One region of the Companilactobacillus sp. y65-5 genome, then DNA from elsewhere that is predicted to be linked to it. Evidence: riboswitches for the same ligand, from Rfam matches in the RefSeq annotation. Region 1 holds a riboswitch; the other holds the start of a gene.
What was found. Region 1 has a riboswitch for tetrahydrofolate ahead of AC27FM_RS03170 (folate family ECF transporter S component). Riboswitches for the same ligand answer to the same signal wherever they lie in the genome.

Region 1 (4,696 bases):
CTCATCTCGTACTTGAGAAATGAAGTACAACGACCCCGTGATGAATAACACGTCGTTTGAAGACATATCTGACTTGATATTTTCCAATCCTTTGTGCCAATCATCAATCAAAGTTATTTCGTTAATATTTTTCAAACTCAAGTAATCTTCTAAGTTCAAAGAACTTGGGAAGTCAAATGTAGTGATCGTGATCTTGATATTTGGAACATCCACTAACATATTCAACATCTCATCGATATTCTTCGTCGTGATGGCAGAGAAGAGCACGTGAATATTCTTATTCGCATATTCACTGACCATATTGTCAGTCAAGCGACGCATTGCATGTGGATTATGTGCTCCGTCCATGATGATCAATGGTTCTTCACTAACTGTTTCCATCCGTGCTGGCCACCGAACTTTTTTCAAACCCTTTCGAACCCTGTTTTCATCCACACGAATACTCTCATGTTGACAATACAACGAGAACAATTCTAATGCTACTCCAGCATTTTCGGTCTGATGTCTGCCCTTTAGTGGCACACGCAAGTCTTTGAGGTAGAATTGATGATTTCTAAAATTGAATCGTTCGTGACGATTTTTATCGAAACCTAAATAATCAACCAAGAAATCTTTGTTTTCACCATAGAAAGGTGCTTTCATTTGAACCGCTTGGTCACGGATGACCGCCAAGGCATTTTCAGGGATTTCTCCTGTTACGATTGGAATACGTTCTTTGATGATGCCAGATTTTTGTAGGGCAATGGCTTCCAAAGTGTCACCTAGAATATCAACATGGTCAAGCCCTACCGTCGTGATGGCAGCGAGCATGGGATGAACAACATTAGTGCTGTCCATCTTGCCACCGATTCCGGTTTCGATTATGGCAATATCCACTCGATCCTTGAAATAATAAAATGCCATTCCGGTTAAGATCTCAAATTCAGTAATTCCTTGTAAATGATCATCAGCATCTAATCGTTCGATCAACGGCATGAACACATTTACCAATTCTACAAAATCCTCTTCTGGAATTGGATGACCATTGATCGAGATACGTTCGTAAAAAGTCTCGATATAAGGTGAAGTAAATGTTCCCACTGTCAAATCTAATTCTTCCAGCAAGCAACATAGATACATCACAGTCGATCCCTTACCGTTCGTCCCTGCAATGTGAATGCTCTTAACATCATTTTCTGGATTATCTAACATCCCTAATAGCGCATTGATCCTATCCAATCCCGGTCTAGAACCAAACTTTCTTCTCGTGTGAATCCAAGCTACCGCTTCCTCACCAGTTCTAATCATAATAAGCACCCCTTGCTATGAAACTATTATTATGCAGCAAATCTCTTCGATAATGATTTAAATGGAATTACGTTACCGAAGAAAACAATCATTATTGTTTGAATTGGCAACATGATCGATGATTTAACGATCCGAATCATCCACAGTCTTCCATCTGTGAAAGGAATCTTATACATGATCGACAACCATAGTGGTGTTAAGAATAAGCTGATAATCAATGTGTTCAACAACACGCATAAGAAGGCATTTTTGAAATTGATTGGTTTCTTGTAGAAGAAATATCCGTATAAAACACCTGTGATAAAGGCGTTCAAAGTGAATCCAATAAAGAATGCCCCTTTACCAAGGACGGTACTACCGATCAAGTCAGCGATAACTGAGCCCACGCCAGTCCAAATTGGACCAAACAAACTTGCCATAACCACTTGTGGTATGAAATCAAAAGTTATCTTGAGCAATTGTGTTTCAAAACCAAAAACTTGTGATAATACTATCATCAATGCAATCAATAGTCCCATTGTTGCGATAAATTGTGCGTTACTTCTCTTTCCCATTCCTAGCATCTCCCTTTAGAGCTGCCACATAAATCCTTATGCAGCGAATGCGTTAGTAGAACCGCAAATGGATTGTCATTTTTCGTCCGAAAAGCACATTCCGTCTCTTCGACACTTAACGCTCTACTAACTACTCTGTCCTATTTGATATTTTTTTTAGACGATATCTAATTCCTCGAAGGTTCCGAGAATCTTGATATCTTGCGATACACTTACAAAAGCCTTTGGATCTACTTCTTTCATGATCTCAGCTAAGATTTCCATCTCATAGACGGTAATCACTGTGATCAAAACCGATTGAGTATTAAAGTCATATGCTCCGTATGCTTGTGGAATTGCAGTGATACCACGTTTTAATTCCTTCTGCAAAGCAGGGATCACGACATCTGGGCGCCGTGTAATAATCATCACTTGAACCTTTTGATGTTTTACATAAACCAAGTCAGTGACTTTCCCACTTACAAAGATCGAAACTAAACTATAAAAAGCATAGGGCCAACCGAACAAATACCCAGCCGTCAAAACGATAACACCATTAAATGCCATTGAAATTGCTCCAACACTTAATCCAGTCGTCTGTCGTAAAGTGATGATAAGAGCATCCATACCACCTGTGGAAATCCCATGTTTAAGTGCTAATCCCATCGAATATCCGTTGATCAATCCACCAAATATTGCACAAATGATTGGATCATCGATCAAAGTCATATTAGGCATTATTTGAATTGCAAATGAAGCAAATGTGACTGCAATGATAGTAAATACTACAAACTTACGATTGATCTTGAACCACGCCAGAATGAACATTGGTACGTTTAATAAGTAATAAATAACCGAAATCGGAATATTTATGTTATCAGCTCTTTCTGCAAGAGTTGATAATATCTGCGCTATACCAGTTAGTCCACCAGAATAAATATGTCCTGGTTGCCAGAAGAAATTCAAAGCCATGGAATATAAGACAGCGTATATCATAGCAATCGTCAGTTTGGTAACAACATCTTGCCAAAACTTCTCTCGCTTATTATTCGACATGTTTTAAATTTGCATCCCTTCTAAATAACTTTTGATACCACAAAGAACAAGCAAAAAGGTTCGCAGCGGTCTAAGTCATTCAACACTTTTTACTTGCTCATATGCTAATTATTTAAATTGAATATCTAAGTCCACTGTTTTTTCAACAGCGTCCAATAAATTACCATTTTCAAGTACTTCTGTTGCTTTGTTTAGTTCGTCGTAAATTTCAATATCCTTATCGTTTTCAATGAAGTTTACTGATTTACGGAATTCTTCATAGGCAGGTTGTGTACCTTTTCCAAGTCCATGTTGACGTGACTTGATGTCTAGTGCTTGGCAAGCTGCCATGATTTCTGTAGCAACGATTCTTCTGGAATTACCAATGATTTCTGCGGCTGTACGTGCAGCAGTCGTACCCATACTTACGAAGTCTTCTTGGTTTTCACATGAAGGAATTGAATCAACACTGGCTGGATGTGCCAAGATCTTGTTTTCTGATGCCAATGAAGCACATGCATATTGTGTGATCATGAATCCTGAGTTGAGTCCCGGATGTTTAACTAAGAATGAAGGCATCTTGCTTAGTTGTGTATTAACCAGACGTTCGACACGACGTTCTGAGACGTTTCCGATTTCTGAAGCAGCAATTCCTAAGAAGTCGAATGGTTGTGCCATTGGTTCACCGTGGAAGTTACCACCTGAAATAACTTTACCTTCACGAGTAACGATTGGATTGTCAGTTACTGAGTTGATTTCGATTTCAACTTTTTCTTTGACATAAGCGATCGAATCTTTACTTGCTCCGTGAATCTGAGGAATACATCTCAATGTGTATGCATCTTGAACACGGTCTTGTGTTGCTTCAGTTGTGTAGTCTGAGCCATCGATCAATCTGCGGATATTACGTGCAGTTGCCAACTGTCCACTTTGTGGGCGAATCGTATGGAGATCTTCTTCAAATGGACTTGAGATTCCTGAGTGAACTTCAAGTGACAAGGCTCCAGCGATATCTGATAGTTTGAGCAATTCGATTGAATCATATGTTGCTAAAGCGCCAACGGCTGTCAAAACTGTTGTTCCGTTGATCAAAGCTAGTCCTTCTTTAGCACTCAATTGAATTGGTTCTAATCCAGCTTTTTCCATTGCTTCTTTACCAGGTAGTAATTCACCTTGATAATATGCTTTACCTAATCCTAGAAGTGGGAGAACCATGTGAGCTAATGGAGCCAAGTCTCCAGATGCACCGAGTGAGCCCTTTTCAGGAATGAATGGATGTACGCCCGCGTTCAACATATCCATCAATGATTTAACGGTGCTCAAGCGAATTCCTGAGAATCCTTTGACAAGTGAATTAACACGGATCAACATGACTGCACGCACGACATCTTCTGGGAATGGATCGCCATATCCTGATGAGTGAGTTCTGATTAAGTTCTCTTGTAGTTGCGCTGTATCGTCTCTTGAGATACTTACGTTACAGAGTGAACCGAATCCGGTATTAACACCATAAACGATTCGTTTGTCTTCAACGATCTTGTCGATGATCTTACGAGAATCATTAACTGCTTGTTCTGAATCTGGAGCAATACTTACCTTGACGTTTTCACGTGCAACTGAAACAACGTCTTCAAGTGTTAAGCTGTTACCATCTAATATGATTGTCTTTTCTTTGATCATTAGTAAAACCCCCATGTGTTTTTGATTCAAAAAGATTTTTTAAGCGGGATCGACATCATCAGAATCAGAACCTGAGTCTGAGCCTAATTTCTTCCCTTTGATAAATAAGAAGTACATGGTACTTGTGATGATCACACCTACCAATCCAGCGATAAGGTTGA
Region 2 (4,696 bases), on a different contig from region 1:
AGAACAAAGATCATCAACATTTGGTTTTTGATATGATGAATCAGATGTTTAGTGATATATTATCTTTTAGGTACAATTTAAATAAATCACTTCTTATTCAAGAAGATGTTCTTTCAAAAAAAAGTATTCAACAGATTGTTAGTTTTTCGGATGAATTATTTAAAGCTGAAGAAATGTGGAAAAGCAATGTCGCGTTTCAAGCAATTTTAGAGGATTTGTCATTAAAATTTGTTAGTTAGTAGGTGAGATAATGGCAGAAAAAGATTTGTATGATAAGTTTGAATCTATCTCTAATCAATTAAGTAGTTTGAGTGGTCAGGTCGATACCCTCAAAGAGCAACTATCAAAAGATTTAGAGGAAAAAGAAGAGCTTAAGATGGAGAATCATAATCTTCGTAAACAGTTAGAAAAACTGGGCTATGAAGATAAAAGTTTTAATGAAAGTGAATTACCTACTTCACGTTTAAACTTAGAAAAGTTGTATCATAAAGGCTTTCACGTATGCCAACAATTTTATGGTTCTCATCGTAAAGAAAATGAAGAATGTGTCTTCTGTCTCGGAGTGATTTATGGAAATCATAGTAAACCAAATAAAAAATAAACAAGGGAGCATTTTGAATGAATGAACAAAGGAGTTTTGTTAATAATTCGAAGGGCTGCCTTTTTTTGGTGCCAACGCCGATCGGTAATCTAGATGACATGACCTTTCGAGCTGTCAAAACTTTGCAGGATGCCGATTTAATTGCGGCTGAAGATACTAGGAATACTAAATATTTGTTGAATCATTTTGAGATCACAACAGATTTGATCAGTTTCCACGAGCACAACACGGCTCAAAGAATCCCAGAATTAGTTGAGAAGATGAATTCGGGCTTAAATATCGCACAAGTAAGTGATGCCGGCACGCCTTCAATCAGTGACCCAGGTAAGGAATTAGTCAAGGCTGCGATCGAATCCGAAATCTCGGTCGTTCCATTACCAGGGGCCAGTGCTTCAACGACCGCCCTGATTGCGTCAGGAATTGAACCGCAACCCTTTTACTTTTATGGCTTTTTACCTCGTAAAGGTAAAGAACGAACATCTGCTTTAGAAAACTTGTCACAAAGGGAAGAAACATCGATTGTATATGAATCGCCTTACCGTGTAGTGAAGACTATTGAAGACTTAAAACAATACTTTGGTGGAAGCCGAAAAATCACCTTGGCGCGCGAATTGACCAAGATTCACGAAGCCTTCTTACGGGGAACGATTGACCAAGTTATCGAATATTATCAGGAGAATGAACCAAAGGGTGAGTACGTACTGATAATATCTGGTAAAGTAATTGAAGAATCTGAAGATATGACGGATTCAGAAATCATCAATGCAATCGATCTATTGATTCAATCAGGTGAAAAACCTAATAAAGCCATCAAAGAAATAGCTAATCAAAACGACATACGTAAGCAGATCGTTTATAATCTATACCACGGAATCGGAAAGGAATGATATAGTGGCAGAACAAATTTATTCACAAGAAATCGAGTTTCCTTTTTATTTTGCAAATTTAACCGGAGATATGCGTTTGTCATCGTTGATAGATGCCATGTTGTTAATATCCGAGAAGCAATTACATGAGTCAGATTCTGATAGTTCAGAAATGGTACAACGTGGACTGGGATGGGTCGTCGTTCAGTATCATATGGATATTAAGAAAATGCCAACACTAGGTGAGAAATTAAAAGTCAGTACACGAGCTACTAGTTATAACAAATACTTCTTCTATCGAGACTTTTGGATCGATGATTTAGATGGCAATCGGATGGTTGATCTGACTAGTGCCTTCGTTATTATCGATGTAAAGGAACGTAAGATGGTCAGTGCGGCTGAAAAATTGACAGACGTGTTCGGTGCTGAGGAAATCACGAAGATCAAACGATTTGCCCGCCTGCGCGAACCAAAAGATTACGATATCAAAAAAGAACAACATATTGGATATTACAATATTGATGTAAACCGTCACGTTAATAATTCTTATTACTTTGACTGGATGGTAGATTCCTTAGGAATTGATTTCGTTGAAAAACATCGCGCTAAGAGCATGGATATCAAGTACGAAAAAGAATTGAACATTCACAATAAGCCTGAGATATATGCGAACATTGATAATGAAAATTTAGTTACTACTCACTGGATCAAAAACGACGGCGAATTAAATGCCTTGGCACAGATCACTTGGGAAGAGAAATAATTATCAGATTTATATAACTAATGTTATAAGCAAAAGATATAGGTATAGACTACTAGTTGTGGTACTATGTTTAGGTAAAATTATTTATGGGGTAGGATTCAAAGCGTAAAGTGCTGATGGAACGGAATGTGAACATCAGACGAAGAGCACTAGCTTGCGATTTTGATTCCGCATTCGCCACTTTATATAGTTAGTTAATTCGTTAGCCTCTAGTTATATGCTGTGGCAGCTCCTACAAGGAGATGTCGAGAATGAATACGAAGAGTCGTATTATCAGTGTCCACGAGATGACGTGGATGGCTTTACTAATTGCAATGGATATGGTCTTGAGTAAGCTATCGATCGGTAGTAATACTTTGAAGGTCGGATTTGGTTTCATTGCAGTAGGACTAATGGGATATTACTTTGGGCCGTACAAGGCTGCCATAGCTAATGTGATCGCAGATATTATCAGCAATGTGTTAATGCAAGCATCCACAGGCTTTTTCTGGGGCTTCACACTTTCAGCACTAGTTGCTGGCCTTATCTATGGATTCGTACTTTACAATCATAAAGTAACTATCCTGAGAACTTTCATTGCTGTATTATTAGTTACAGTGATAGTTAATACTGGATTGAATACTTTATGGGTCCAAATGATAACAAACATGCCATATTGGGCAGTTTTGGTTCCAAGAATCTTTAAGGAATTATTTAGTTTAGTTTATCAGACAGGATTGTTATATTTGATTCTTAAGTGGATCAGTAATTCTAGATTTAACAGAATCGGCCGTTAGTGGTCGATTTTTTTATTTTAAAAAATACAAATCATATTTATAGGCGCCCTATCAGATTACTTATGTAGTCAAATTGTGTGGTAAAATATTTTTATTAAGAACGAGGGGATCATATGAAAATTTTAGCTTTTGATACATCGAATAAATCACTAAGTGTTGCTGTTGTGGATGATGGCAAGGCGATTGCACACATTGAATCTACTGAAAATAAAACTCACAGTATTACTCTGTTACCTGATATTGAGCGCTCATTGGATGAAGCTCATATTTCAGTGGACGACATCGATCGTATAGCTGTTGCTGATGGACCGGGGTCCTATACGGGAGTTAGAATAGCTGTGACAGTGGCTAAGACGTTAGCCTTTACATTAGGCAAACCTCTGGTAGGAGTGTCTAGTCTGCAATTATTAGCTGCTAACGGGGATGCTGGTAAACTGTGTGTCCCATTGATGGATGCAAGAAATGACAATGCCTACGCTGGTGTTTATTCGAATGAACAGGGGAAAATAACTAATATAGTTGAGGATCAACACATTACGATGACTAAGTTATTAGAACTCTTACAAAAATACGATGAGGATAAACTAGAATTTATTAATGCTACTCCCAGATTAACCGATCTGATTAGAGAAAAATATTCACATGCCCAGATCATATTGGAAGAAGATAGTCTTCCCGATGCTGTGAAATTAGCTAAGTTGGCTGAATCAATGGAACCAATAAAGGATATCGATAGTTTCGTACCGACGTACTTGCGCCTAACACAGGCGGAGTATGATTGGTATGAAAAAGGTCATAAGGACGACGGAAATATTTCCTATGTTGAGGAAGTTTAAAGAAACAATTTGGCCAACAGGACATGTAGTAAAGTATCCCTTTGAACAACAGTCGGTTAATATAGATAGCAGAAGTTTCATTTTGAGAAAATCAAAACCGAGTGATACTGGTGATTTTATGAATATTCAAGAGAAAGTTTATTCCACACCAGTTCCTTGGCCAACTGATATTGTTGATATGGAGCTGAGAAATAAAAATGCACTTTATTTGTCACTGGTAGAAGATGAAACTTGTGTGGCATTTATTGGAGTGTCCTTCAAGAATAAAAACGAAGCTCATATAACAAATGTTGCCGTCATGCCAGACTTACAACATTTAGGAATTGGTCATTTGTTTTTGAATCAAGTCTTTGATTATTGTCGCAAATATGGATTTTTAACTCTTTCACTTGAGGCAGACATTGAGAATGATTCCGCGATCAGCCTTTATCGAGCATTTGGTTTCAAAACCAGAACAATTCATGAGAAGTATTATTTTAGAAATCACCACGATGCACTGGAGATGGTGGTGGATTTATAGGTGGAAGAAATTTTGAAAAAAGATACATTGATAATGTCATTTGAGAGTAGCTGTGATGAAACAAGTGTGGCTGTGATCAAGAATGGCAAAGAAATACTGTCGAATATAATTGCTACACAAATTAAGAGTCATCAACGATTTGGAGGAGTAGTACCTGAAGTTGCTAGTCGTCATCATGTGGAAGAAATCACCCGTTGTATTGAATTGGCTATGGAAGAGGCTGCAGTAACGTATGACGATATCGATGCCGTTGCGGTCACATATGGACCGGGACTGGTCGGGTCATTGTTGATAGGTATTATGGCTGCCAAGACAGTTGCTTTCGCACATGATT

Region 2: linked by a shared signal. The riboswitch ahead of AC27FM_RS12250 (folate family ECF transporter S component) and the one ahead of AC27FM_RS03170 (folate family ECF transporter S component) in region 1 are both predicted to bind tetrahydrofolate.

The regions. Positions count from the first base shown of each region.
Region 1 covers NZ_BAAJOA010000001.1:611,561-616,256, forward strand. Annotated here, with positions in the region: gene AC27FM_RS03165 (bifunctional folylpolyglutamate synthase/dihydrofolate synthase) at 1-1,287, opposite strand, end outside; gene AC27FM_RS03170 (folate family ECF transporter S component) at 1,317-1,841, opposite strand; THF riboswitch at 1,881-1,981, opposite strand; gene AC27FM_RS03175 (YitT family protein) at 1,998-2,876, opposite strand; gene hutH (histidine ammonia-lyase) at 2,985-4,535, opposite strand; gene AC27FM_RS03185 (APC family permease) at 4,575-4,696, opposite strand, start outside.
Region 2 covers NZ_BAAJOA010000009.1:75,688-80,383, forward strand. Annotated here, with positions in the region: gene AC27FM_RS12230 (DNA polymerase III subunit delta') at 1-239, shown strand, start outside; gene AC27FM_RS12235 (initiation control protein YabA) at 251-601, shown strand; gene rsmI (16S rRNA (cytidine(1402)-2'-O)-methyltransferase) at 619-1,488, shown strand; gene AC27FM_RS12245 (acyl-[acyl-carrier-protein] thioesterase) at 1,493-2,230, shown strand; THF riboswitch at 2,316-2,412, shown strand; gene AC27FM_RS12250 (folate family ECF transporter S component) at 2,482-3,006, shown strand; gene tsaB (tRNA (adenosine(37)-N6)-threonylcarbamoyltransferase complex dimerization subunit type 1 TsaB) at 3,120-3,842, shown strand; gene rimI (ribosomal protein S18-alanine N-acetyltransferase) at 3,925-4,362, shown strand; gene tsaD (tRNA (adenosine(37)-N6)-threonylcarbamoyltransferase complex transferase subunit TsaD) at 4,396-4,696, shown strand, end outside.